DNA from 2 places in the Streptomyces sp. NPDC111744 genome. Region 2 is predicted to be linked to the other one. Evidence: riboswitches for the same ligand, from Rfam matches in the RefSeq annotation. Region 2 holds a riboswitch; the other holds the start of a gene.
What was found. Region 2 has a riboswitch for cobalamin ahead of ACZ7OO_RS28320 (cobalamin biosynthesis protein). Riboswitches for the same ligand answer to the same signal wherever they lie in the genome.
Positions count from the first base shown of each region.

Region 1: linked by a shared signal. The riboswitch ahead of ACZ7OO_RS00500 (ribonucleoside-diphosphate reductase subunit alpha) and the one ahead of ACZ7OO_RS28320 (cobalamin biosynthesis protein) in region 2 are both predicted to bind cobalamin.

Region 1 is NZ_JBVKCG010000001.1:97,311-111,518, forward strand. It holds gene nagB (glucosamine-6-phosphate deaminase) at 1-161, shown strand, start outside; gene ACZ7OO_RS00460 (glycoside hydrolase family 3 protein) at 173-1,675, opposite strand; gene ACZ7OO_RS00465 (carbohydrate ABC transporter permease) at 1,684-2,520, opposite strand; gene ACZ7OO_RS00470 (carbohydrate ABC transporter permease) at 2,517-3,503, opposite strand; gene ACZ7OO_RS00475 (extracellular solute-binding protein) at 3,701-4,987, opposite strand; gene ACZ7OO_RS00480 (GntR family transcriptional regulator) at 5,346-6,110, shown strand; gene ACZ7OO_RS00485 (DUF3311 domain-containing protein) at 6,234-6,503, shown strand; gene mctP (monocarboxylate uptake permease MctP) at 6,500-8,128, shown strand; gene ACZ7OO_RS00495 (GNAT family N-acetyltransferase) at 8,223-8,777, shown strand; cobalamin riboswitch at 8,782-8,906, shown strand; gene ACZ7OO_RS00500 (ribonucleoside-diphosphate reductase subunit alpha) at 9,031-11,385, shown strand; gene ACZ7OO_RS00505 (ribonucleotide-diphosphate reductase subunit beta) at 11,385-12,398, shown strand; gene ACZ7OO_RS00510 (hypothetical protein) at 12,311-12,562, opposite strand; gene ACZ7OO_RS00515 (helix-turn-helix domain-containing protein) at 12,656-13,621, shown strand; gene def (peptide deformylase) at 13,664-14,208, opposite strand, start outside.
Region 2 is NZ_JBVKCG010000014.1:160,729-174,936, forward strand. It holds gene cobN (cobaltochelatase subunit CobN) at 1-3,430, opposite strand, end outside; gene ACZ7OO_RS28315 (cobyric acid synthase) at 3,427-4,938, opposite strand; gene ACZ7OO_RS28320 (cobalamin biosynthesis protein) at 4,935-5,885, opposite strand; cobalamin riboswitch at 5,984-6,126, opposite strand; gene ACZ7OO_RS28325 (hypothetical protein) at 6,275-6,502, opposite strand; gene ACZ7OO_RS28330 (inorganic phosphate transporter) at 6,521-7,762, opposite strand; partial or broken gene ACZ7OO_RS28335 (GH25 family lysozyme) at 7,913-8,407, opposite strand; gene ACZ7OO_RS28340 (class II aldolase/adducin family protein) at 8,613-9,347, shown strand; gene ACZ7OO_RS28345 (alpha/beta hydrolase family protein) at 9,468-10,595, shown strand; gene ACZ7OO_RS28350 (hypothetical protein) at 10,937-12,325, shown strand; gene ACZ7OO_RS28355 (VOC family protein) at 12,349-12,762, opposite strand; partial or broken gene ypfJ (KPN_02809 family neutral zinc metallopeptidase) at 12,903-13,792, opposite strand.

The DNA of each region.
Region 1 (14,208 bases), on a different contig from region 2:
CGACCGTGGAGGGGCCGGTCGCCGCGGTGTGTCCCGCGTCTGCGTTGCAGTTGCATCCGCATGCGACGGTGGTGGTGGACGAGGCCGCCGCGTCGAAGCTGAAGCTTGCGGATTACTTCCGGTACACGTTCGCCAACAAGCCTGCCTGGCAGGGGATCTAGCGGATCTGCCCCTACCGGGGCGCTACTACCTCTGCCGCCGCCGTGCCGCAGACCCTTGCCGCTCCATGGGTGGCGATGTGCAGGGCACCCCTGGGTGGTGCCTGGGGGACGCCCATTTCCACCACGACCGTGTCGGGGCGGGACTTGAGGAGCACGTCCAGGGCCGTTGTCATCCAGGGGTGGCGGTGTTCGTCTCGGAGCACTGCCACGATCCTGCGGTCGCCCGCCGCCGCCAGGGCCTCCTCGCCTGCGTGGTCGCCCGTGAAGCAGGCCGTTTCGGTGCCGGGCAGCCGGCGGGACAGCTCCGCCGTCACCCCCCAGGGGGTCTCCGTGCCCACCGCGATATTGGACTCCGAGGTGAACGCGGCCACGAAGGGGGCCGCGGTCAGCGGCGTGTAGGAGTCGACGCGCGTCACATCGAGTGCGCGGCGGGCCGCCACCAGGCCGATGTCGGTGAACTGCGGGTTCGGGTCCGGAGCCGATGTCGTCGCCGTCCAGCGGGCCAGCGACCGTACCCGGTCCGCCGCCTCCGCCAGGCGTTCCTCGGGGAGTTCGCCGGAGTGGACCGCGGCGACCAGGGCGTCGCGCAGGCGTCGTACCGTCTCCTCGTCCGAGAGGCCGCCGCCGACGCAGATCGCGTCGGCTCCGGCTGCGATGGCGAGGACGCTGCCGTGTTCGATGCCATAGGTGGCGGAGATGGCCTGCATCTCGATGCCGTCGGTGACGATCAGACCGTCGTACCCGAGTTCGCCGCGGAGGAGATCGGTGAGGATCGTGCGGGACAACGTCGCCGGTCGGGCCGGGTCCAGGGCCGGGACCAGGATGTGCGCGCTCATCATGGCGCGGGAACCGGCGGCGATGGCGGCGCGGAACGGGCCAAGTTCGCGGGCGCGCAGGACATCGGCGGTGGCGTCGATGCGGGGCAGGGCGAGGTGGGAGTCGACGGCCGTGTCGCCGTGGCCCGGGAAGTGCTTGGTGCAGGCCGCCACCCCGGCCGCCTGGAGGCCGGTGACATAGGCCGCCGTGTGGCGGGCGACCAGGTCGGGGTCGGCGCCGAAGGAGCGGACGCCGATGACCGGGTTGGCCGGGTTGGAGTTGACGTCGGCGGCGGGCGCCCAGTTGAAGTTCACCCCGCAGGCGGCGAGGCGACGGCCCAGTTCGAGGGCGACCTCCCTGGTCAGCTCCACGTCGTCGACGGCGCCGAGGGCGTGGTTGCCGGGGAAGGAGGAGCCGGTGTGCACCTCGAGGCGGGTGACGTCACCTGCCTCCTCGTCGATCGCCACCAGGACGTCGTCCCGTTCGGCGCGCAACTGGGCTGTGAGGGCGGCGAGTTGCTCGGGCGAGGCGACGTTGCGGCCGAACACCCCCACGGAGGCGAGGCCTTCGCCGAGCCGGCGCAGCAGCCAGTCGGGGGCGGTGGTGCCGGTGAAGCCGGGCTGGAGGACCGTCAGCGCGTCGCGGGTCAGGCCGTCCTTCGGATCGGACGCGGCGGTGCCGCTTGCGAGTGTCGTCATCGGGGGCGTTATCCCTTCACGGCGCCCGCGGTCAGGCCCGCGGCCATCTTGCGCTGGACGAGGAGGAACAGGACGACGATCGGCACGGCCATCATCGTGGAGCCGGCCATCATCGGGGCGTATTCGGTGCCGTGCTTGGTGGTGAAGTTGGCGAGCCAGACGGTCGCGGTCTGGTGCTCCTGGCTGAGCAGCATCAGGGCGTAGATGTACTCGTTCCAGGCCTGGATGAAGGCGTAGACCGAGGTGGCGACCAGGCCCGGGGCCAGCAGCGGGAAGACCACCCGGACGAAGGCACCGGTGCGGGAGCAGCCGTCGACCATCGCGGCCTCCTCCAGTTCCTTGGGGATGTTGACGATGAAGCCGCGCATGGTCCACACCGTGAACGGGAGGATGAAGGTCAGATAGGTGATGATCAGGCCGGTCAGCTTGTCGTACTGCCCCAGGTCGTTGAGGAGCAGGAAGACCGGGATGATCATCGCGACCAGCGGGACCATCTGGACCGCGAGGATGCCGACGATCACGATCCGGCGGCCGCGGAAGGCGAACCGCGAGATGGCCAGGGCGGCCAGCAGGCCGATGACCATGCCGATCACGACGACGGACAGGGAGACGATCAGGCTGCGGCCCACCGAGCCCCAGAAGTCGCCGATGTCCAGGGCGCGGCGGAAGTTGGACAGGGTCAGCCCCGTGGGCAGCAGGCTCGGGTCCGGGTCGATGGCGTCCTTCGCCGGCTTGAACGCCGTGTTCAGCATCCAGTAGACGGGGAAGCCGACGATGACGAAGACCAGGAGGCCGAGGAGGTTCCAGCCCAGATGTGGTCCCCTGCGGGCGGCTGCGGTGCTCATTCGACCTCTCCGATCTTCAGCATCTGGCGCATGTACACGGCGACGACACCGAGCAGGAGGAGCACGGTGAGCAGGGCGATCGCGGAGCCCTGTCCGTAGTCGTTGACCACGAAGGCGCGGTCGTAGGAGTAGGTGGTCAGCAGCTGGAACTCGGGCTCGGGGTGGCCGCCGCGCATCACGAAGACCTGCGGGAAGACGCCCATGTCCCAGATGACCGAGAGGGTCGTGAGCATCACGATGATCGGCTTGAGGATGGGGAGCGTGACGTAGCGGAACACGCCCCAGGCGCCCGCGCCGTCGAGGCGGGCGGCCTCCTCCAGCTCCGCCGGGACCTGGGTCAGACCGGCGCTGAGGGTGATGACCACGAAGGGAACCGCTCCCCAGACCACCAGGAGCATGATCACCGCGAGTCCCTCGGGCCCGCTGGCGAACCAGTTGTGGCCGATCAGCTCGACCCCGGGGATCTTGCTGAGCAGGGCGTTGAGGATGCCGTAGTCGGAGTCGAAGAGCCACTTGAAGAGCGTGGTGGCGACGATGACCGGCATGCCCCAGCTGGCCACCAGCACGATGTTGACCAGCGTCTTCACCCAGCCGGAGACCCGCTGCAGCAGCAGGGCGACGAGCATGCCGACAACCATGGTGAAGCCCACACAGCCGACCGCGAAGACGATCGTGCGCAGCACGACCTGCCAGAACTCGGTGTCACCCAGGACGTCGGAGAAGTTCCCGAACCCGACCCACTCGGCCGGCTTGAACCCCCACAGCTGGGACTGCCCGAACGACTGGAAGGAGAGGGCGACCAGCCGGTAGAGGGGGTAGCCGAGCACGAGCCCGAGAATGGCGAGACAGGGCGCGAGCAGCATCCAGGGGACGGCGGGACCGCCCGAGCGTCGGTTGGTACGTGGTCTGGCCTGGGGGGCCGGGGGTGGCGCCTGCCGCTGCGGCGGCACCTTGGCGGGTGTGGTGGTATCAGCGGCACTCATCGCGAGCTCCTAAGCAGATGAAGAGAGGCCGGCATCAACGCGCCCCTCCAGGGGCGGGCAGTATCGATATGCGACTACCGCCGCGTATGCGCGACCAGCCACAACGCACCGGCACCAACCCACCAACCGTCGCGGCACTTTCCGACTTCAAGCACCGGCCGGACCCGCCCCCGTGGGCCAGGCCCGGCCGCAGGCCACTACGCCTTGTTGATGACCTTGTCGATCGCCGCGTCCGCGGCCTTCGCCGCCGCGTCGACCGTCTGCTTGCCCGTGCCGATGTTCTGCAGCATGGTCTGCAGGACCTGCGCCTTCTCGACCTGGCCCCAGCCCGGCGCCATCGGGACGAACCAGTTGGATTCGGCCGCGGTGGCCGGAACCGCCGTCGCCGGGTCGTTCTTCAGCGTCGCGAGGTCGGTCTTGTTGTTGGGCAGGTTGCCCTTGGCCATCAGGCCCTTCTGGCCGGAGGGACCGGTGAACGCGTTGATCCACTCGGCGGCGACGCCCTGGGCCTTGGACTTCACCGGGATGGCGAGGTCCGAGCCGCCCAGGAAGACCGGCATGTTCTTGCCGGACGGACCGGGCATCACGAAGTTGACGAGGTTGTTCTTCAGCTTGCCGCCCGTCTTGTCGTTCTTCGGGTCGGCCGAGGTCGCGCCCTCCCAGGCGGCACCGAAGATCATGGCCGACTTGCCCTGGCCGTAGACGATGTACCGGTCGGACTCGTCCTTGGTCTTGTCACCGTGCATGTACTTGTCGATGACGTTCTTGAACTCGGTGAGGCCCTTGATGGACTCGGGCGAGGAGAGGTTGCCCTTCCACTGGCCGCCGGACTCCGCGGCGATGGAGCCGCCGGCGTCGTAGACGAAGGACATGGCGGCGTACCAGTCGCGGGTGGGCTGGTACCAGGCGCTGAACTTGTCGCCTTCCTTCTTCTGGATCTTGTCCAGGTCGGCGGTCAGCTCGGTGTAGGTCTTCGGCGTGGTCTTGATGCCGGCCGAGGCGGCGATGTCCTTGCGCCAGTTGGCCACGCGGCCACCGGCGTAGTACGGCACGCCGTAGGTCTTGCCGTCGTAGGTCACCGAGGCCTTGAGGCCGTCGAGCCACTGGCCGGAATTGGTGAACTGGGAGGTCTCGACGGGAGCGAAGGCGCCCTTGACCATGTAGCCGAGCATCTCGGTGTTGCCCATCTCGACCACGTCGGGGGCCTTGTCCGTGGCGAGGACGGCGTCCAGCTTGGTGTTCTTGTCCGGCCAGCCGTAGTACTCGTGCTTGATCTTGATGCCGGGGTGCTTCTTCTGCACGGCCGCGTCGGCGGCCTTCACCAGGTCGGGCCAGTTGTTCTGCGCGTCCACGGTGAGCCAGACGGTCAGCTCCTTGGCGTCCGCCCCCTGCGCCTTGTTGCCGTCCTTGTTGTCACTGCCACACGCCGCGATGGAGACGACCATGCCCGCGATACCAATCGCGGCTATCAGCTTGCGCTTCACGCCACCCTCCTCAGGGATGCCACAAACCCCCCTGCCTCCCCGCGCGAGCGTTGGGCCGGGACCTGGACCAATGGTGTAGACCAGTGCGGGAAGCCTGGCCCAGACCAGCAGGCCTGTCAAGGGGGGCCGAATGGCCTCCGACCAGCCGTTATGCGACCTATATATGCAGGAACCTTTAAGTAAGAAGCCCTCGAAAACCCGGGGCGCGGACGAGACAATTCCGGTAGACCACTCCAGTGGTGGACTAGACCAAAAGGGCCCGCGGCGGTATACAGAGGGGATCACGCAGCGTGCAGGGGAACTCCCGGTACGCTGCCGTGCCACGAGGTGGCCGGATCAGGAGCCGGGAAGGCGGAGCATGAGCACCGACGTCAGCAGTGCGGAGAACGAGAGCGGGACAGCCGTCCGTACCGCGCGTGTGCCCAAGTACTACCGCCTGAAGAAACATCTCCTCGAAATGACGGAGACACAGACGCCCGGCACCCCGGTCCCGCCCGAGCGCACGCTGGCCGCCGAGTTCGACACCTCCCGCACCACCGTCCGCCAGGCCCTCCAGGAGCTGGTCGTCGAGGGCCGGCTCGAACGCATCCAGGGCAAGGGCACCTTCGTCGCCAAGCCGAAGGTCTCCCAGGCGCTCCAGCTCACCTCGTACACCGAGGACATGCGCGCCCAGGGTCTGGAGCCGACCTCGCAGCTGCTGGACATCGGCTACATCACCGCCGACGACCGGCTCGCCGGCCTGCTCGACATCACCGCAGGCGGGCGCGTGCTGCGCATCGAGCGGCTGCGCATGGCCAACGGCGAGCCCATGGCCATAGAGACGACCCACCTGAGCGCCAAGCGCTTCCCCGCCCTGCGCCGCTCCCTGGTCAAGTACACCTCCCTCTACACCGCTCTCGCCGAGGTGTACGACGTCCATCTCGCCGAGGCCGAGGAGACCATCGAGACCTCGCTGGCCACCCCCCGCGAGGCCGGCCTGCTCGGCACCGACGTGGGTCTGCCGATGCTGATGCTCTCCCGGCACTCCCTGGACCGCGAGGGCCAGCCGGTGGAGTGGGTGCGCTCGGTGTACCGCGGCGACCGCTACAAGTTCGTGGCCCGCCTCAAGCGACCGCGGGACTGACGCGGACCGCCCTTCACAGAATCGACATACCGATAGACGGACGGCCACTTCCGCTCCGGTGACACCGTGACCTAGATTACCTGCGCATTACACAGGTGATCGGTGAGGGGACGGAGCCGCGGTATGTCGGATGTACCTGAAGTGAGGCACCCGGTGGTGACACCGCTACGCGTGATCATCACCGTCTGCCTCGTCGCGCCCTTCGTGGCGATGCTGTGGGTGGGCTCCTACGCCAAGACCGACCCGGCGTTCATCGGAATCCCGTTCTTCTACTGGTACCAGATGCTCTGGGTGCTGATCTCCACCGCGCTCACGATGACCGCGTACCAGCTGTGGCAGCGGGACCAGCGTGCCCGCAAGAGCGGGAACACGAGCGGGGGTGCGCAGAAGTGAAGGACGGTGTGAACGGCGTCGCGCTCGGCGTCTTCATCTTCTTCTTCCTGGCCGTCACGGTCATCGGCTTCCTGGCCGCGCGCTGGCGCAAGGCCGAGAACGAGCACTCCCTCGACGAATGGGGCCTTGGCGGCCGGTCGTTCGGCACCTGGGTCACCTGGTTCCTGCTCGGCGGCGACCTCTACACGGCGTACACCTTCGTCGCCGTACCGGCGGCGATCTACGCGGCGGGCGCGGCCGGCTTCTTCGCGGTGCCGTACACGATCCTCGTCTACCCACTGATCTTCACGTTCCTGCCCCGCCTGTGGTCGGTCTCCCACAAGCACGGCTATGTGACGACCTCGGACTTCGTGCGCGGCCGCTTCGGCTCCAAGGGCCTCTCGCTCGCCGTCGCCCTGACCGGCATCCTGGCGACGATGCCCTACATCGCGCTCCAGCTCGTGGGCATCCAGGCCGTCCTCGACGTCATGGGCGTCGGCGGCAGCGACGGCACCAACTGGTTCGTGAAGGACCTCCCGCTACTGATCGCCTTCGGCGTCCTGGCGGCGTACACCTACTCCTCCGGTCTGCGGGCGCCCGCGCTCATCGCGTTCGTGAAGGACGCGCTGATCTACATCGTCATCGCGGTGGCGATCATCTACATCCCGATCAAGCTGGGCGGCTTCGACGACATCTTCGCCAAGGCCGGCGACGCCTTCGCCCAGGTCAACCCGGCGACCGGCAAACCGCGCGGCGCGCTCGCCCCACCGGAGGCGGGCCAGTGGACGTACGCCACGCTGGCGTTGGGCTCCGCGCTCGCCCTGTTCATGTACCCCCACTCGATCACCGCGACGCTCTCCTCCAGGAGCCGTGAGGTGATCCGCCGCAACACCACGATCCTGCCGCTGTACTCCCTGATGCTGGGCCTGCTCGCCCTGCTGGGCTTCATGGCGATCGCGGCCGGCGTCAAGGTCACCAACGGCCAGCTGGCGATCCCCCAGTTGTTCGAGAACATGTTCCCGGACTGGTTCGCGGGCGTGGCCTTCGCGGCGATCGGTATCGGCGCCCTGGTCCCGGCGGCCATCATGTCCATCGCGGCCGCGAACCTCTTCACCCGCAACATCTACCGGGACTTCATCAAGCCGGACGCCACACCGAAGCAGGAGGCCCAGGTCTCCAAGCTCGTGTCGCTGCTGGTGAAGGTCGGCGCGCTGGTCTTCGTCCTCACCATGGACAAGACGGTCGCCATCAACTTCCAGCTGCTGGGCGGCATCTGGATCCTGCAGACCTTCCCGGCCCTGGTCGGCGGCCTGTTCACCCGCTGGTTCCACCGCTGGGCCCTGCTGGCGGGCTGGGCGGTCGGCATGGTCTACGGCACGGTCGCGGCGTACGGGGTGGCCTCCCCCACCCAGAAGCACTTCGGCGGCTCGGCCAAGGAGATCCCGGGCATCGGCGAGATCGGCTACATCGGTCTGACGGCGTTCGTGATGAACGTGGTGGTGACGGTGGTCCTGACGTTCGCCCTGAAGGCGCTGAAGGCTCCGGAGGGCGTCGACGAGACAAAGGCACAGGACTACACGGCGGACGCCGGCGACCCGGGGGTGGAGGCCGAACTTCCGCCGGCTGTCGCGGGAGGCGCCCACTGAACCAACCAGGGGCGGCGACCAGCCACGCACAACCCGCAGCGGGCCACCGGGAAATACCACCCTCGGCGGCCCGCTGTCGTACACACTCACCCGCATGACGATCCTGATCCGGGAAGCGCACCCCACCGAATACGGCCTCCTCGGCGAGATAACCGGCCAGGCCTACCTCCAAGACGGACTCCTGGACTTCGGCGAGAGCGACTCGTATCTCACCGAACTCAAGGACGTGGCAAAGCGGGCAGCCGCAGCCACCGTTCTCGTCGCCGTGAACGGCAACGCCCTCCTCGGCGGCGTGACGTTCGTCCCCGGCCCCGGCCCGACGGCCGACATCGCCGCCCCCGGAGAGGCCGAGATCAGGATGCTCGCGGTCGCGAGGACAGCCCGCGGCCAAGGCGCCGGCGAGGCACTGGTCCGCGCCTGTATCGACCGCGCGCAGGCCCTCGACGGCTGCGGGAAGGTCGTCCTGTCGACTCAGCGCACCATGAGATCCGCCCACCGCATCTACGAACGCCTCGGCTTCGTCCGCACACCCGAGCGGGACTGGAATCCCTTGCCGCAGCTGGACGACATCACTCTCCTCACCTATGAGTTGACGCTGCGACACCGCCGCGACACAACATGTGGGGGTGCCGCGACAGCGCGGCACTAGATGTATGCTCATGCTCGCTGTCGCCGCAGGGGAATCCGGTGCGAATCCGGAACTGTCCCGCAACGGTGTACTTGCGCACATCTGTGCACAAGCGTCAGTCCGAGGACCTGCCGACAGCACGCCCGGCCGTCCGGCCCGGGTGTTCTGACGTCCGGGCCTCGTGGAGTGGGCCGGGGACGCGGCACGCGTGTGTGCGCTCGTGGCTGCTCCCTGCCCTCCGCCAGGCCCCGTGCCGAGCGAGGGAGAGCCCCACGTGACCATCGCGCCAGCCGAACCGGCTTCAGCGACCATCTCTGTGGACGAGGACGGTCCCGGCACCGCGCTGCTGCGGACCCTGACCGGGCTGACCGCCGACCTCCCCGACGCCGACCCCGGCCGGGTCGCCGCCGCCGCGCTGCGCGGCCGGTCCGCGCGGGCCGACGAGTCGGAGTTGCGTGAGCTGGCCACCGAGGCGGCCGCCGGCCTCATCTCCGAGGACCCCGCCTACTCCCGGCTCGCCGCGCGGCTGCTGACGATCTCGATCCGCGGCGAGGCCGCCTCGCAGGGCGTGACGTCCTTCACCGAGTCCGTGGCCGTCGGTCACCGTGAGGGCCTCATCGCCGACCGCACCGCCGAGTTCGCGCGCCTGCACGCGGCCCGCCTTGACGCCCTGGTCGACCCGGACGCCGACGACCGCTTCGGCTACTTCGGGCTGCGCACGCTGCACAGCCGTTACCTGCTCCGGCACCCGATCACCCGCAAGGTCATCGAGACCCCCCAGCACTTCATGCTCCGCGTCGCCGCCGGCCTCGCCGAGGACGACACCCACAGGTCGGTCGACGAAGTCGCCGCGCTCTACGGGCTGATGAGCCGCCTCGACTACCTCCCGTCCTCCCCCACCCTCTTCAACTCCGGCACCCGGCACCCCCAGATGTCGTCCTGCTACCTCCTCGACTCCCCGAAGGACGAACTGGACTCCATCTACGACCGATACCACCAGGTCGCCCGCCTCTCGAAGCACGCCGGCGGTATCGGCCTGTCGTACAGCCGGATCCGCTCGCGCGGTTCGCTGATCCGCGGTACCAACGGGCACTCCAACGGCATCGTGCCGTTCCTGAAGACCCTCGACGCCTCGGTGGCCGCGGTGAACCAGGGCGGCCGGCGCAAGGGCGCGGCCGCGGTCTACCTGGAGACCTGGCACTCCGACATCGAGGAATTCCTGGAGCTGCGCGACAACACCGGTGAGGACGCCCGCCGTACCCACAACCTCAACCTCGCGCACTGGATCCCGGACGAGTTCATGCGCCGGGTGAACGCCGACGGGCAGTGGTCGCTCTTCTCCCCCGCCGACGTGCCCGAGCTGGTGGATCTGTGGGGTGACGAGTTCGACGCCGCGTACCGCGCGGCAGAGGAGAAGGGCCTCGCGCGCAAGACCATCCCGGCCCGTGACCTGTACGGCCGGATGATGCGTACCCTCGCGCAGACCGGCAACGGCTGGATGACCTTCAAGGACGCGGCCAACCGGACCGCGAACCAGACGGCCACCGCGGGCCATGTCGTCCACTCCTCCAACCTCTGCACGGAGATCCTGGAGGTCACGGACGACGGTGAGACGGCCGTCTGCAACCTGGGGTCCGTCAATCTCGGTGCCTTCGTCGACACATCGACAGGTGACCTCGACTGGGAGCGGCTGGACGACACCGTCCGCACCGCCGTCACCTTCCTCGACCGGGTCGTCGACATCAACTTCTACCCGACCGAGCAGGCGGGCCGGTCCAACGCCAAGTGGCGGCCGGTCGGCCTGGGCGCGATGGGCCTCCAGGACGTCTTCTTCAAGCTGCGGCTGCCCTTCGACTCCCCCGAGGCCAAGGCGCTCTCCACCCGGATCGCCGAGCGGATCATGCTCGCCGCGTACGAGGCCTCCGCCGACCTCGCCGAGCGCGGCGGCCCACTGCCGGCCTGGGGGAAGACCCGTACCGCGCAGGGTGTGCTGCACCCCGACCACTACGGCGTCGAGTTCACCTGGCCGGAACGCTGGGCGGCGCTGCGCGCGCGGATCGCAAGGACCGGTCTGCGCAACAGCCTCCTGCTCGCCATCGCGCCGACGGCCACCATCGCCTCGATCGCCGGCGTGTACGAGTGCATCGAGCCGCAGGTCTCCAACCTCTTCAAGCGCGAGACGCTGTCCGGTGAGTTCCTCCAGGTCAACTCCTACCTGGTGCGGGAGCTGAAGGACCTGGGCGTCTGGGACGCGCGCACCCGTGAGGCGCTGCGCGAGGCCAACGGCTCGGTGCAGGACTTCGCATGGATCCCGGCGGACGTACGGGCGCTGTACCGCACGGCGTGGGAGATCCCGCAGCGCGGACTGATCGACATGGCCGCCGCCCGCACCCCCTACCTGGACCAGGCCCAGTCCCTGAACCTGTTCCTGGAGACGCCGACCATCGGCAAGCTCTCCTCGATGTACGCGTACGCCTGGAAGTCGGGCCTGAAGACGACGTACTACCTGCGCTCGCGCCCGGCGACCCGGATCGCCCGCGCCGCCCAGGCGACCGTCCCCGTACAGCAAACGACGGACGCCGTCGCCTGCTCCCTGGAAAACCCCGAGTCCTGCGAGGCCTGCCAGTAATGACCACCCAGCACAAGAACCTGCTCGACCCGGGCTTCGAGCTGACTCTGCGTCCCATGCGCTACCCGGACTTCTACGAGCGCTACCGGGACGCCATCAAGAACACCTGGACCGTCGAGGAGGTCGACCTCCACTCGGACGTCGCGGACCTCGCCAAGCTCAGCCCCTCCGAGCAGCACCTGATCGGCCGGCTCGTCGCCTTCTTCGCGACCGGCGACTCGATCGTGGCGAACAACCTGGTGCTGACGCTGTACAAGCACATCAACTCCCCCGAGGCGCGGCTGTACCTGAGCCGCCAGCTCTTCGAGGAGGCCGTGCACGTCCAGTTCTATCTGACGCTCCTTGACACCTACCTCCCTGACCCGGAGGACCGGACGGCCGCGTTCGCCGCCGTCGAGAACATCCCCTCCATCCGCGAGAAGGCGGAGTTCTGCTTCAGGTGGATGGACTCGGTGGAGAACCTGGACCGGCTGGAGACCAAGGCCGACCGGCGCCGCTTCCTGCTCAACCTGATCTGCTTCGCCGCGTGCATCGAGGGCCTGTTCTTCTACGGCGCGTTCGCGTACGTCTACTGGTTCCGCAGCCGGGGTCTGCTGCACGGTCTCGCCACGGGCACCAACTGGGTGTTCCGCGACGAGACGATGCACATGAGCTTCGCGTTCGACGTGGTCGACACGGTCCGCAAGGAGGAGCCGGAGCTCTTCGACGACGAGCTTCAGCAGCAGGTCACCGACATGCTGCGGGAGGCCGTCGAGGCGGAGCTGCAGTTCGCCCGTGACCTGTGCGGTGACGGCCTGCCCGGCATGAACACCGAGTCGATGCGCCAGTACCTGGAGTGCGTCGCCGACCAGCGGCTCGGCCGCCTCGGCTTCGCTCCGGTGTACGGCTCGGAGAACCCGTTCTCCTTCATGGAGCTGCAGGGCGTTCAGGAGCTGACGAACTTCTTCGAGCGGCGCCCGTCCGCGTACCAGGTCGCGGTGGAGGGCACCGTCGACCTGGACGAGGACTTCTGAGCCTGCCGAGTCTCCCGCTCCCCGCGGGCCTCATGGGCCTCCCTGATCTGCCGGTCGATGCGCCTGTCGCGCAGGATGCCGAGCACGGACGGGAGGACCATGAGGACCAGGATTCCGAGGACCAGGACCATTCCGACGAGACCTTCGATCTGGTTTCCGTTCATGGACACCACTGTCGCGCCGGATACTCCTTACCGTGAGTGGCAGCACTGCCATGCAGCCTCGAATTACTGCCAGCGGCGAGGCACACTGGCAGCATGCTGAATAACGTGGCCACAGTGCTGCTGGACGGTGTGCACCCCTTCGAGCTCGGGGTGGTCTGCGAGGTCTTCGGCCTCGACCGCTCCGACGAGGGGCTGCCGGTGTACGACTTCGCGGTGGTCTCGGCGGAGGGGCCGGCGCTCGGCACCCATGTGCCGGGCCTCACCGTCTCCACGCCGTACGGTCTGGACCGGCTGGAGGAGGCCGATCTGATCGCGGTGCCGGCCTCCGACGCCAATGTCGACCGGGAGTACCCGCCCGAACTGCTCGACGCGCTGCGCCGGGCGGTGGACCGGGGTGCCCGGGTGCTCAGCATCTGCTCCGGCGTCTTCGTGGTGGGCGCGGCCGGGCTGCTGGACGGGCGCCGGTGTGCCGTGCACTGGCGGCACGCCCAGCTGCTGGCCCGCCGCTTCCCGCGCACCCGGGTCGAGCCGGACGTGCTGTACGTCGACGAGGACCCGGTCATCACCTCGGCGGGCACCGCGGCCGGCATCGACGCCTGTCTGCACATCGTCCGCAAGGAACAGGGCCCCGAGATCGCCAAGAAGATCGCCCGGCGGATGGTGGTGCCCCCGCACCGGGACGGCGGCCAGGCCCAGTACATCGAGCGCCCGCTGCCGGAGGGTCCCTGCGACACGGTCGGCGAGGTGCTGGCCTGGATGGCGGAGCATCTCGACGAGGAGGTCACCGTCGAGCAGCTGGCCGCCCGCGCCCTGATGGCCCCGCGCACCTTCGCCCGCCGCTTCCAGCAGGAGACCGGGACCACGCCGTACCGCTGGATCCTGCGGCAACGGGTGCTGCTGGCCCAGGAGTTGCTGGAGGGGACGGACGAGACGATGGACGCCATCGCGGGCCGCACCGGCTTCGGTACGGCGGCCGCGCTGCGGCACCAGTTCGTGAAGGAACTGGGCACCACACCGAACGCCTACCGGCGCGCCTTCCGGGGGCCGGCGGCCGCCTGAACGCCTACCGGCGCGCGTTCCCGACAACAGCCCTGCTCCGCCTCAGTCGTTGGCGACCACGGGGTAGCGGGGCTCGTTCTCGGCCATCTGCCGCAGGGCGTCCTTGCGCTCACGCTTGGAGAGCCGGTCGATGTACAGGTAGCCGTACAGATGATCGGTCTCGTGCTGCAAACACCGAGCGAAGTAGCCGGTGCCGCGCACCTTGATCGGGTTGCCCTTCTCGTCCTGCCCGGTGACCTCGGCGTAGTCGGGCCGGGCGAGCGGGGCGTAGGCGGTGGGCACCGACAGGCACCCCTCGTTGCTGTCGTCCAGCCGCCGCTTGTCCGCCGGGAGGTCGACCAGCTTCGGGTTGCACACCACGCCCACGTGCCGGGCACCTTCGTCGTCCTGGCAGTCGTAGACGAACACCTTCAGATCGACGCCGATCTGGTTGGCGGCGAGGCCGACGCCCTCGGCGGTCCGCTGGCTGGCGAACATGTCGGCGACCAGCTGCGCCAGCTCGTCCCCGAACTCGGTGACGTCCTTGCACTCCTTGTGCAGCACCGGGTTCCCGACGACGGTGATGGGCCGCGAGGTCCCCCGCGCAC
Region 2 (14,208 bases):
CCCCGGCCGTGGCGTCGTACCCGAAGAGGTAGTCGACGGTCGCCGCCATCTCGAAGGCGCCCTTGTAGCCGTGCCGGCGCATGGCCGCCATCCAGCGCGGGTTGACCACCCGGGCCCGGAAGACCCGGTGGGTCTCCTCACCCAGGGTGCGGGTCCTCACCTGGTCGGGCGTGGCCGAATCACCCACGTACGCCTCGGGGTTGGCGCCGGTCAGATGGCGCACCATCGCGACCATGCCGCCGTGGTACTGGAAGTAGTCGTCGGCGTCGACGAGGTCGTGCTCGCGGGTGTCCACGTTCTTCGCGGCGACGGCGATCCGCTTGAACGCGGTCTCCATGTCCCCGCGCGCCGCCCGCCCGTCGAGCCCCCGCCCGTAGGCGTAACCGCCCCAGACGGCGTACACCTCGGCGAGATCCGCGTCCGAGCGCCAGTTGCGGGCGTCGATCAGCGGCAGCAGCCCGGCGCCGTACGCCCCCGGCTTGGAGCCGAAGATACGGGCGGTGGCGCGCCGCCGGTCGCCGTGCTCGGCGGTGTCCTCGTCGGCGTGGGCGCGCACGTAGTTGCGGTCGGCGGGTTCGGCCAGCTCGGCGACCTTGCGCACGGCGTCGTCGATCAGCCCGACCACGTGCGGGAACGCGTCCCGGAAGAAGCCGGAGATACGGACCGTGACATCGATGCGGGGCCGGCCCAGTTCGTCCAGGGGGACCACCTCGAAGCCGGTCACCCGCCGCGACGCCTCGTCCCAGACCGGACGGCAGCCCAGCAGCGCCAGGATCTCGGCGATGTCGTCGCCCTGGGTGCGCATGGCGGAGGTGCCCCACACCGTCAGCCCGACGGACTTCGGGTACTCGCCGGTGTCCTGGAGGTACCGCTGCACCAGCGAGTCGGCGAGGGACTGGCCGACCTCCCAACTCAGCCGGGAGGGAATGGCCTTGGGGTCGACCGAGTAGAAGTTGCGGCCGGTGGGGAGCACGTTGACCAGCCCGCGCGTGGGCGAACCGGAGGGACCGGCGGGGACGTAACCGCCGTCAAGTGCCTTGAGGATGTGGCCGATCTCGTCCGTGGTGCGTGCCAGCCGGGGCACGACCTCGGCGCAGGCGAACTCCAGCACCGCGACGGCTTCCGGGAGTTCGGTGCCGAGCACCTCCCGTACCAGCGCCCGGCTCTCGGCGACGGCCCAGCCCCGCTGCTCCATGCCCTCCGCGACCCGGCGGCACAGCTGCTCCAGCAGGTCGATCGCGTCGGCTGCCGTACGCGAGGGACCCTCCACGAGATCCGTCAGCTCCACCGGCACCTTCACCGGCGCGCCGGGCTCGGCCAGCAACTCCTTCTCGCTGAGCCCGAAATGGGCCGCGAAGGATGCCCTGAGTCCCGGCAGCGCGTTGGCCTGCCCGCCCCACACCTGCGAGGCCCGCAGCACGGCCAGCACCAGGTTCACCCGCGCCTCGCCGACCGGCCCGCCGCCGAGGATGTGCAGGCCGTCGCGGATCTGCACGTCCTTGATCTCGCACAGATAGCCGTCGATGTGCATGACGAACTCGTCGAAGTCGGCGTCGTCCGGCTGGTCGTCCACATGCAGGTCGTGATGCAGCTCGGCCGCATTGACCAGCGTCCAGATCTGCGCCCGCACGGCCGGCGCCTTCGCCGGGTCCAGGTCGGAGACCAGCGCGTACTCGTCGAGCAGCTGCTCCAGCTTGGCCAGGTCGCCGTAGGTGTCGGCCCGGGCCATCGGCGGAACCAGATGGTCGACGACGGTGGCGTGCCCGCGCCGCTTGGCCTGGGTGCCCTCGCCGGGGTCGTTGACGATGAACGGGTAGATCAGGGGCAGCTCCCCGAGGACCGCGTCCGGCGCACAGCCGGCGCTCAGCCCGAGCCCCTTGCCGGGCAGCCACTCCATCGTGCCGTGCTTGCCCATGTGCACGATCGCGTCCGCGCCGAAGCTGTTTTCCAGCCACCGATAGGCGGCCATGTAGTGGTGCGACGGCGGCATGTCCGGGTCGTGGTAGATCGCGATCGGGTTCTCGCCGAAGCCGCGTGGCGGCTGGATCATCACGACGACGTTCCCGAACCGGAGGGAGGCGAGGACGATGTCCTCCCCGTCGACGTAGAGGGAGCCCGGCGGCTCGCCCCACGCCTCCGTCATCGCGTCCCGCAGCTCCGGGTCGAGCTTCTCGAACCACGCCCGGTAGTCCGCGAGCGGCACCCGCGCGGGCGCGGCGGCCAGCTGCTCCTCGGTCAGCCACTCCACGTCGTGCCCGCCGGCCGCGATCAGGCGATGGATCAACTCGTCACCGTCGGCCGGGTATTCGGTCACGCCGTAGCCGGCCGCCTTGAGGGCGTCAAGGACCCGCACCGCCGACGCGGGGGTGTCCAGACCGACCGCGTTGCCGACCCGCGAGTGCTTGGTCGGATACGCGGTGAAGACCAGCGCGACGCGCTTCTGAGCGTTCGGCTTGTGCTTCAACCGCGCGTGCCGTACGGCGATCCCGGCGACGCGCCCGGCCCGCTCGGGATCGGCGACGTACACCGGGACATCGTCCGGGCCCTGCTCCTTGAAGGAGAACGGCACGGTGACCAGACGGCCGTCGAACTCCGGGATGGCGACCTGCATCGCCGCGTCCATGGGGGAGAGGGCGGCGTCGGACTCGGCCCAGGCCTGCCGGGAGGAGGTCAGGCAGAGGCCTTGCAGTACCGGGACGTTCAGATCGGCGAGCGCCCCGACGTCCCAGGCCTCCTCGTCACCGCCGGCCGAGGCCTGCGAGGCGTGGGTGCCGCCGGCGGCCAGCACGGTGGCGACCAGCGCGTCGGCCCCGGCCAGGATCTCGTACAGCCCGGCGTCCGCCCCGCGCAGCGAACCGCAGTACACCGGAAGGGCGTTGGCGCCACGCGCCTCGATCGCGTCGCACAGGGTGTCCACGAAGGCGGTGTTGCCGCTCAGTTCGTGGGCCCGGTAGAAGAGCACCCCGACCGTGGGGCGGCCTTCCCGGATCTCGTACGAGCCGTGCACCCCGAACTCGGGCATCTTCTGCGGCTCGGCGAACCCCTCGCCGGTCAGCAGCACGGTGTCCGACAGGAACCGGGACAGCTCCAGCAGGTTCGCGGGTCCGCCCTCGACGAGATAGCGCAGCGCCTCCGCGACCACGCCCGCCGGTACCGACGACTCGGCCATCAACTCGGCGTCCGGCACTGCCTCGCCGCCAAGAAGCACGGTCGGCACACCGGACGCCCGAAGCACGGCGAGCCCGTCCTCCCAGGCCCGTTTGCCGCCCAGCAACCGTACGACGGCGATGTCCGCGCCCTCGATCAGCGCGGGCAGCTCCTCCGCGACGTCGACGCGCGTCGGATTGCCGATCCGGTAGTCCGCACCGGCAGCGGCCCGGGCCGCCAGCAGATCGGTGTCGGCGGTCGACAACAACAACACAGTGCTCATGCGGGCGCTCCCGGTGGGATGAAGGGCAGTCCTTGCGGCGCGCCCGACTCGATGAGCCGCCAGAGCGCGTCGGTGTCCGCGTGCTGTTCGATCAGGTCGCCGAGCCGGTCGAGCTGCTCCTCACGCAGCGCGGCGAACGAGGTGTCGGGGGCCGGCACGAACCGGCGGCCCGCGGCGGCCGCCACCTCGCGCAGAAAGGCCCGGCGGAAACCGTCCGACTCCAGGGAGCCGTGCCAGTGGGTGCCCCAGGTCTGCCCGACCCGGCAGCCGTCCAAGAAGGGCTCGCCTCCGGTCACCTCGGCGACCCCGTGATGGATCTCGTACCCCTCGACCCGCTCGCCGAGGGCCTCCCCGACGGGCCGGGTGAGGGTCTTCTCCCGGGCGAACCGCACCCGTACGGGCAGTACCCCGAGGCCGGCCACCTGCCCGCGCCGGCTCTCGACGTCGTCCTCGATGTGCTCCCCGAGGACCTGGAAGCCACCGCAGATGCCGAGCACGGGTCGCTGCTCGGCGGCCCTGCGCCGCAGCGCGTCCGCGAGCCCCCGCTCCCGCAGCCACTCCAGGGCCCGGACCGTCCCCCGGGTCCCCGGGACCACGACGAGATCGGCGTCGGCGAGTTCCTCGGGCCGGTCCACGAACCGCACCACGACACCCGGTTCCGCGGCCAGCGCGTCCACGTCCGTGAAGTTGGACATCAGGGGGATCGCGCAGACGGCGACCCGCAGCACGTCCGCGCCGACGGGCGGGGCGACGTTCGACTCGCGGACGGTGCCGCGCAGCGAGACGCGGAGCCCGTCCTCCTCGTCGATCCCGAGGCCGTGCCGGAACGGCAGGACGCCGTACGTCCGCCGCCCGGTGAGCCCGTGGAGCATGTCGAGGCCGGGCTCCAGCAGGGAGACATCCCCCCGGAACTTGTTGACGAGGAACCCGGCGACGAGGTCCTGGTCCTCCGGCGACAGCAGGGCGACGGTACCGAAGAAGGAGGCGAAGACGCCCCCGCGGTCGATGTCGCCGACGACGAGCACAGGGATCCGCGCGTTGCGCGCGATCCCCATGTTCACGATGTCGGTCCGGCGCAGGTTGATCTCCGCCGGACTGCCCGCCCCCTCACAGATCACCGCGTCATACGTGCCCCGCAACTCGGCGAGACAGTCGAGCACGGTCCCGAGCAGCTTCTGCTGCCGCCCGCCGTGGTATCCGCGGGCACTCAGCTCACCGACCGGCTTCCCGAGCAGCACGACCTGACTGCTCTGCTCGCCGCCAGGCTTGAGCAGCACGGGGTTCATCAGCGCGGTCGGCTCGACCCGGCAGGCCTGCGCCTGCATGGCCTGCGCCCGCCCGATCTCGGCGCCCTCACGTGTGACGAAGGAGTTGAGGGACATGTTCTGCGCCTTGAAGGGCGCGACCTCGACGCCCTGCCGCGCCAGCCACCGGCAGATACCGGCGGTGACGACACTCTTGCCGGCATCGGAGGTGGTACCGGCTACGAGGAGACCTCCGCCGTTCATGACGTCCTTCCCGAAAGCGACGCCAGCAGCAGGGAACCGGCCGCGCCGGCCCCCAACGCCAGCCATCCGACCCGCCGTGACAACCGCACGGCCCGGCCGATGTCGCGGACCTCCACGGCACGCCCCTTTTCGTTCAGCACGGGCCGATGCTCGATCCGCCCGCCGTACGACAGCGTCCCGCCGAGCCGTACCCCCAGCGCCCCCGCGAACGACGCTTCCACCGGCCCGGCGTTGGGGCTCGGGTGCTTCGCCGCATCGGCCCGCCAGGCCCGTACGGCCCCCCGGCTGTCACCTCCGGCGACGGCGGCCAGTACGGCGGTGAGCCGTGCCCCCGGCCACCCAGCCACGTCGTCCAGCCGCGCCGAAGCCCACCCGTAGCGCCGGTAACGGGCCGACTTGTGGCCCACCATGGCGTCCAGGGTGTTGACGGCCCGGAACCCGAGCAGCCCCGGCACCCCGCCCACGGCGCCCCACACCAGCGCACCCACGACCGCGTCGCTCGTGTTCTCGGCGACGGACTCCACGACCGCCCGGGCGATCCCGTCGGCGTCCAGGGACTGCGGATCCCGCCCGCACAGATGCGGCAGCCGGGCGCGCGCCGCCTCCACATCGCCCGCCTCCAGGGCGCGCCCGATGGCGCCGGCCTCGCGGGCGAGTGAAGTGCCCCCGACGACGGCCCAGGTGGCGGTCGCGGTGAGCGCGACGGAAGCGGCGGTGGAAGGTCGTACGAGCCGCTGGGCGATGGCGCCCAGGGTCACGGCGCCGCCGGCGCACACCGCGGTGTGCAGCGCGCCCCACCCCCGGTGATCCCGCCACAGCAGCCGTTCCACGGTCCCGGCCGTCCGCCCGAACGCGGCGACCGGATGCCCCCGGCGCGGATCGCCGAGCACCAGATCACCGAGAAGGCCGACGGCGGCGCCGTACGCGAAGACGCGACCGGCACCCATCGGCTCAGCCGGCCGAAGAGTCGGGGACGGATCGGGTACTCAACCTCGGTCGGCAGCCGCGCATGGCGATAGGTCCTCACTCAGGGTGTCCACGCCCTGGTTCGACGAGACCGGCGGTGAGAGTTCCTGGCTCCCGGGGACTGCTACCCCGGTGACAGTGGCGGGACCGCGCCGGATTCACACCGGCTTCCTCTCTTGCCGCCGTACTTGGCTCCGGAAGTCCACCACGCTCCCGGAAGAGCCGTCAACTTGCCGTTGACCTGCGAGGGGACTGTGTGGGAAGGCCCACACCAGTGGTCCAGCGGGACCCGTGGGGCATGCCGAAGGCTCCTCCCGAGCGAATTCGGGGAGGAGCCTTTGCCGGCCTCGCGTTCAGGCTTCGGCCGCGGTCAGGCCTTGGCCACGATCAGATGGATGCCGTACGCCACGACGGCCGCGCAGGCCGCGAAGCACAGGTAGGCGGTGGTCACTGCCAGGGCCGCCGAGTTGCCCTGGGCCGTGGCGCGTTCGCGGGCGGAGAGGCCCTTGATGCCGAGGGTGAAGAGGGCCACCATGCCCACGGTGACCACGAGGCTGACGCCGAAGACGGAGCCGATGGCTGCCCAGTCGATGTTCATGTCGGTTCTTCCTCGGGGTCAGACGGTCGCGGCCGGGTCGGCGGCGGCGGCCGGGGCGGGGGACGGGATCGTGGCGGTGAGGTCGTCGGTCACCGTGCCCGCGGGCGGCGGGGTCACGGCGGCGATCGCGGTGGTCACCACGCCGGCCGGCTCGGCGCCGTCGGTGTCGTTGACGTTGGCGCTGTCCACCACCCCACGGCGGGAGAGCTTCCAGATCGCGGCGCTGGAGGCGACGAGGAAGACGGCGACGACCGCCGTGCCCCAGTCGCCGAGGTCCGTCACGGACTCGGCGAGCGCGCCGACGACCGCGGCCGCGGGGAGGGTGAGCACCCAGGCGACGACCATGCGGGTCGCGGTGGACCAGCGGACCGTGCCGCCCTTGCGGCCGAGGCCCGCGCCCATCACGGAACCGGAGACGACGTGCGTGGTGGAGAGGGAGAAGCCGAGGTGGGAGGAGGCCAGGATGGCGGTGGCCGCGCTGGTCTGGGCGGCGAAGCCCTGCTGCGGCTGGAGGTCGGTCAGGCCCTTGCCCATGGTGCGGATGATCCGCCAGCCGCCGATGTAGGTGCCGAGCGCGATGGCCAGGCCCGCGGAGAGGATGACCCAGGTGGGAGGGTTCGAGCCGGGCGCGACGGCACCGCCCGCGACCAGCGCGAGGGTGATGATGCCCATCGTCTTCTGCGCGTCGTTGGTGCCGTGCGCGAGTGAGACCAGGCCGGCGGAGGCGATCTGGCCGGCGCGGTAGCCCTTGCGGGTGGCCTCGTCCTCGGCGTTCCGGGAGAGCCTGTAGGAGAGGCGGGTGGAGAGCATCGCCGCGATGCCCGCGACCACGGGGGCGGCGATCGCCGGGAGCAGGACCTTGGTGACCAGGACGTCGCCGTGGACCGCGCCGAAACCGGCGGAGGCGACGGTGGCGCCGATCAGGCCGCCCATCAGGGCGTGCGAGGAACTGGAGGGCAGGCCCACCAGCCAGGTCACCAGGTTCCAGAGGATCGCGCCGACGAGGGCGGCGAAGATGACCTCGGGGCGGATGCCGTTCTCGTCGACCAGGCCCTTGGAGATCGTGTTGGCGACCTCCACGGAGAGGAAGGCGCCCACCAGGTTGAGCGCGGCGGACATGGTCACCGCGATCTTGGGCTTGAGCGCGCCGGTCGAGATGGTCGTGGCCATCGCGTTGGCGGTGTCGTGGAAACCGTTCGTGAAATCAAACGCGAGTGCGGTCACCACCACAATCGCGAGGATCAGCGAGAAGTTTTCCATTTACCCAGGCAATCTTCAGAGGTCGTCGGCCGTTGGACCGTAGGCAACCTGAATGAACGGAAGATGAACTGGGGTGGTCTCCGTGATGTCTGAGATCGACTTCGGGGTATCCGTGCGCGGGAGTGGGCGAAGCCGCCGTCCCGTTTCCGGTCAGGCGGCCCGGTCGTCCCTTGGCCAGGAGCCCTTGGCGAACGCCTTCAGCCGGCTCGCCGACCCGTTGAAGAGATTCTGGTCACCCGGCAGACTGCCGCTGTTGTCGTACTGCCAGAAGGTCCAGTGCGACCATCCCGCCGGCAGTGCTCCCGCGTCCGCCGAGCCGTGGCGGGCGATCCACAGGGCGTGGTCCGCGGCGAAGGCGCTGCTGCCGCCCGTGCAGAGGTCCCACCAGTGGGGGGTCGTGTAGATCACCGGCCGTTGACCGGTCTCCCGCTCCAGCTCGTCACTGAAGGACTTGATCCACTTCACCATCTTGGAGTGGCTCAGCCCGTAGCACCTGTGCTTCTCGTCGTACGGGTTGTACTCGACGTCGAGCGCGGGCGGCAGCGTCCAGCCGTCCGCGGTCCAGGCGCCGCCGTGGCTCACGAAGTACGCGGCCTGCCGGTCGCCCGACGACTTGTCCGGCAGAGCGAAGTGGTACGCGCCCCTCGACTGGTCGAGCGCCAAGGCGAATGGCGCGAGGTTCGTCTACATCAAAGCGACCGAGTCCACCACCTCGTATTCTCGGCGATCTTCGGCCAAGCCTTGAAATGGGACTGTTCGCGGTGGTTTGCGCTCTACTGGATTCGGGACGTCCGGCCTAAAGTGCCCTGCCGTACAAGCCGGTTGGGGCGCTGCCTGACAGGATCGGGCCATGGCTGAGCAACGGCGGGACGAGCGTGACGGACGGGGTGGGCGCGGCGGCGCACAGGGTGTGTCGGAGCCGCGACGGCGGGATGCACGCGCGGAGGAGGCGAGCGCCTGGCGGGAACTCGTCGCCACGGCCCGCCGCACCGTGACCGACGGACTGGTCGTCGGCACCTCCGGCAACGTCTCGGTCCGCGTCGGCGACACCGTCCTGGTCACACCGTCGGGCGTGCCGTACGACCGGCTCACCCCCGACGACGTGACGGGCGTCGACCTCGCCGGCCGCCAGGTCCTCGGCGCCCTGGTCCCAACCAGCGAACTGCCGATGCATCTCGCGATCTACCGCAGCACGGACGCGGGCGCTGTCGTGCACACCCACGCCGTGCACGCGACGGCCGTCTCGACACTCGTCCCCGAGCTTCCGGCGATCCACTACATGACCGCCGCGCTCGGTGGCGCCGTCCGGGTTGCCCCGTATGCGACATACGGCACCGAGGAGTTGGCCGAGAACATGCTCCGCGCCTTGACGGACCGCTCCGGCTGCCTCCTCCAGAACCACGGCACGATCACCTACGGCACCACCCTGACCCAGGCCTACGACCGCACGGCCCAGCTGGAGTGGATGTGCCACCTGTGGCTGACGGCGTCCGCCGTCCCCGGCCTGACCCCGAGCCTGCTGTCACCGGCACAGGTGGCGGAGGTGGGGGAGCTGCTGCGGGGGTACGGCCAGCGGACGGGGTGAGACCGGCGGCTGACAGGGAACCCGGACGCCCCTGTCGGAACCTCCTCCCACACCCCAAGGCGGCTCATGTTTCCCCTGCCCCCGCTGGCCGTCGCCGAAGTCCGCCCCGACACTGGACAGGTGCGCCCAGTCAAAGTCACGGCCGCAGCCGTCGGTGCCGTACTCGCCGCCGGCGTGGCCGGCGTGGCCGCGGGGCGGTTCGCCAGTGACGCCGCGCTGAAGGCGCCGCCGGGGCGCCCCCTGCCCACCGAGCCCCGGCTCACCGTGCACGGCACCGCGGTCGGCCGCATCGCCCTGACCCGGGACCTCGCCTCGCTGCGCCCCGGCACCTACGGCCTGGCCGGCAACGGCTCACACGCGGTCGTCGGCGCCGTCCTGGAGTCCGCAGCGCACACCGCCGACACCGTCGTACGGCGGCTGGAACGCGTGACTCACGGCACCCTCGAACCCGGCGACAAGGTCTGGCTCACCCCCAACGTCCACATCGGCAACCCGCGCGCGGCACTGGGCCTGGACCACGCCGACATCGACATACCCGGCGAACTCGGGTCGCTGCCCGCATGGTTCGTGCCCGGCTACCGGGACACCTGGGTGATCGCGGTGCACGGCCTCGGCACCACCCGCGAGCTCCCCATGAACGTCATGCCGTTCCTGCACGGCCGGCGCCTGCCCGTCCTCGCCCTCGCCTACCGCGGCGACCTCGGCGCCCCTCGCCCCCGTGACGGCCTGAACCACCTGGGCGAGAGCGAGTGGCGCGACCTGGACGCGGCGATCCGCTACGCCGTCCGCTACGGCGCCCGCCGCGTCGTGCTGTACGGCTGGTCCACCGGCGCCACCATGGCGCTGCGCGCCGTCGCCCACTCGGCACTGCGCGAGCGCGTCTCCGGGCTGGTCCTGGACTCGCCGGTGCTCAACTGGGAGGCCACCCTGCGCGCCCTCGCCAGGGCCCGGCACACCCCCGAGCCGCTACTGCCACTCGCGGTGCGTGCCGCCCAGGGCCGCGCCGGCCTGCACGCCGGCCACGTCGGCGCCCCCGTCGACCCGGAGCAGCTCACCGTGCCCACCCTGATCGTCCACGGCCCGGACGACACGGTGGCCCCCTGGACGTACTCCCGCCGACTCGCCGCCCGGCGCCCCGACCGCATCGCCCTGCACACCGTGCCGGACGCCCCGCACGGAGCCATGTGGAACGCCGACCCCAACCAGTACGAGGAGCGGCTGCGCCGATTCCTCACGCCCTTGATGTGATGGCCGCGATATCGGCTGATGTCCCCTCTTGGGTGCCATGGCGTTCTTGATGTGATGTTGCCCTCACATGTATCCCTTCCCGTGTCCCACCTCGACACAGGCCGGAGGTCCCGATTCCAGTCGGTGTCGCAGGTTCCGTTTAAGGTCGTACCACTGGCCTGAACATGCCTCCTCGCCTCCCCTCGGGCCTCGTGCGTTGGCCAGCCCCGTCGCCCGCCGTGACATTCCGTTTGGGTTTTCGGACCGTCAACCGGAAGACTGCACCCGTGACGTCCCGTATCCCGCGCGACTCAAGGCTTCGACTCGTCCGCACGCGACCCCTGGCCGCCGCCCCCCGAGCGATGAACCAGCGGCCCGCGCGCCGCCCCGCACCCCGCCCACCCGAGGGCACCCCGGCCCCCGCCGAACTGGCCAGAATGGCACGGTCCGGGCTGGCCGGAGCGGCCCGAGTCGCCCACTGGGCCGACACGGCCCTCGGTCCGGGCAGCGACGGCGCGACCGCCGACGGCAAGGCCACTCTCTCCGAGGCGTCCGCCGAACGCGCGGCCGGCGACCTGGGCCTGACCGTGGCTCAGATCCGCGCCGACTGGGACACCGCCCGGCTCGCCGGCCTGGTCGAGGTGCACGGGGACAGCGCGCGCCCCGGCTGGCGCCTGCGCGCCTGGGACCGCGACGACAGCGCCGTGCTGCGCGGCTGGGTCGCTCTCTTCGACGCCTGGTCGCTCGCCCATCCGGAGCCCCCGGAGTTCGAGGCCGCCGCCGTCGCCGAGGTCGTCTCGGCCATGCCTCAGGTGCTCTCCTTCCTCCAGCTGTCCGCCGGTCCCGTCCCGGTCGAGCAGCTCCTGGACCTGCTCCGGCAGCGGGTCACCGAACTGCGCACCGAGCGCTGCGAGGTCCCCTACGGGACGGAGACCGGGTCCGGGTCCGCCGTTCCCGTCGCCGCCCTGCCCGCCGCCCGCACCGACCCGGCGGACCGTGCACCGGCCGAGGACCCCGCCCCCGCCGAGGACGCGGAGCTCGCTCCCCTCCTCGACTGGGCCCTGCACGCGCTCGCCTCCGTCGGCGCGCTGACCTACGGCGCCGGCCAGGCCACCCTCACCCCGCTGGGCAGCTGGGCGGTCTGGGTCAAGCTGGAGCAGATCTGCGTGGCCGCGCAGAGCCCCGCCGGGAACATCGAGGTCGCCGCCGAGGAGATGCTGCGCGGCTGCGCCCAGCTCCGCCCCAACGCGGCCCGCGCCGAGTACCGCGCCTGGCTCGCCGCCCGCCCCGTCGGCAGCGCCGTCGCCGAACTCGTCGCCGCCGCCCGTGGCGAGGACGCCCTGCTGCGTGGCCTCGCCTTCGAGGCGCTGCGCGTGGTCGGCGCCCCCGCCGAACCGGACGTCCGCGCCGTCGTCGACGAGCCCACCCTGCGGCCGTACGCCCTGCTGTGGCTGGCCGAGCACGACGGGGTCGACCCGGAGGACGCCCACGAGGTGCTCACCCGCGAAGAGGCCACCTGGCTCTGGGTGGACACGGCCGCCGCGGTCGCCGACCACGGCGAGGCACCGCTGCTGGTGCGTCATCTGGAGTCGGCGCTGCAGCCCACCGTCCCCGCGCTGCTCGACGAGGTGCGGGCCGTCGGGCATCCGCGCACCGTGCAGGTCCTGGTCGCCCTCGCCGCCGCCCACCCCGACCCGGCGCTGGCCAAAGCCGTCCGCCGGGCCGCCTTCCAGGTGCACACCGGCGGCTGACGGCAGGAGCGGGTCGGGGTGGGTCAGGCCGTTATCTCCGGGGCGTATGTACCGAAGCTCCAGATATTGCCCTCGACATCCCGGGCCATGTAGTCCCGCGAGCCGTAGTCCTGGTCCGTCGGGGGCATCAGGATCTCGGCGCCATGGTCCACGGCCCGCTGGTGGTGCGCGTCGACGTCGTCCACGACGATGTACACGCCGGTCGGGCCCGCGCCCTCCATCGCCGCGTCGAAACGGCCGCCGCGGCCCTTGGAACCCAGCATGATCGCGCCGTTGCCCTGCACCAGCTCGGCGTGCAGCACCATGCCGTCCTCGCCCTCGTACACCGACAGCTCGGTGAAGCCGAAGGCCTCCGTCAGTTGCTTGATCGCCGCCTTCGCGTCCGCGTACAGCAGCGACGGATAGATGCTCGGCCGTCCGCCGGTCGTGCCTGCCATGCCGATCACTCCCTTGTGTGCCGGTCCCCCGAAAGCCGTCGTTCCGGCCTGCTCCACAGTCTTGCACCCGGCACTGACAACGCCCCCGGCCCGCGCCGCCGGTGAAGGTCGGCGGCTCAGTGGCTCATCCGTTCATCCGTTCATCGGAAGGTGCTGCACTGCCCCATGTCCCCGGTCCGGTAACCCTGGTGGAACCACTGCTGCCGCTGCTGCGCCGACCCGTGCGTCCAGGTCTCCGGCGTCACCCGCCCCTGGAACCGCTCCTGGATCCGGTCGTCCCCCACGGCCGCCGCCCCGTCGAGACCGTCCCGGATGTCGGCTTTCGTCAGACTGGTGATCAGGGGCCTGCGGTCGACTCGTCCTTCGTGGTCGTGGCGTGCCGCGCCCACACCCCGGCGTAGCAGTCGGCCTGGAGCTCCACCCGCACCGAATTGCTGTCCACGCCGGTCAGGTTGTCCTGCGACCTGCTCAACGTGCCCGTCAGGTCCTGCACATGGTGCCCCTACTCGTGCGCCACGACATACGCCTGCGCGAACGGCCCGCCGCTCGCGCCGAACTTGGACCGCAGCTCGTCGAAGAAGCCGAGGTCCAGATAGACCTTCCGGTCGCCCGGGCAGTAGAACGGCCCGACCGTCGAGGTCGCCGTACCGCACGCGGTGCCGACCCGGCCGCTGTAGAAGACCGTCGGGGCGTTCGTGTAGGTGCCCCGGCGCTGCTGGAACTCCTGCTTCCAGAAGTCCTGCACGCTGTTGACCACCGCCACCGTCCGGCAGTCCTCCCTGGTGTTCGCGTCCCGCCCGGTACGGCAGCTCTGCTGCACCTGCGCCAGCGAGGAGGAGGCGGGCGCGGGCGAGCTGTCACCGGAGGAGAGACCCAGCTGGTCGGGGCCGACACCGAGGAACAGGGCGAGGAGCAGCGCGATCAGGCCGGCCAGGCCGCCGCCGATGGTCGCCTTCCCACCCGGAACCCGGCTGCCACGCGCGTCCTGGACCTCGGAGGTGTCCAGGTTCGCGTCGTCGTCGAACTGCATGGGGCACCGCCTTCTGCTCGCACCGTCCCCCGCACCCACCTTGAGCCATCCCCGCCGTCACTTCGCGCCGATGGCCCGACGAACGCCCGATCGGGCGACGTCCCGCCCCGCCCCCGCGTCACGCCCGCCCCTGCCTCGCGGGCATGGCTACGCTCTGCGCCTGATCCATGGGACGAGGGCGCCCGACCGGACGCCGAAGGGGGGAGCGGTGCCCGTTCTGCCACACGGGAGAACCCCACCGCCCGCCACCGGAACCTTCAAGACACCGCCGCCGCCCGCAGCCGACGGCTTCCGGGACGAGCCCCCCGCTGCGGACACTCTTCGGGACGAGGCGTCTTCTGCGGGTGGCGTTCGGAACACGGTCCCGGTGGTTGGCGGTCTTTGGGAGGGGGTCTCTTCTGCGGGAGGCGTCCGCG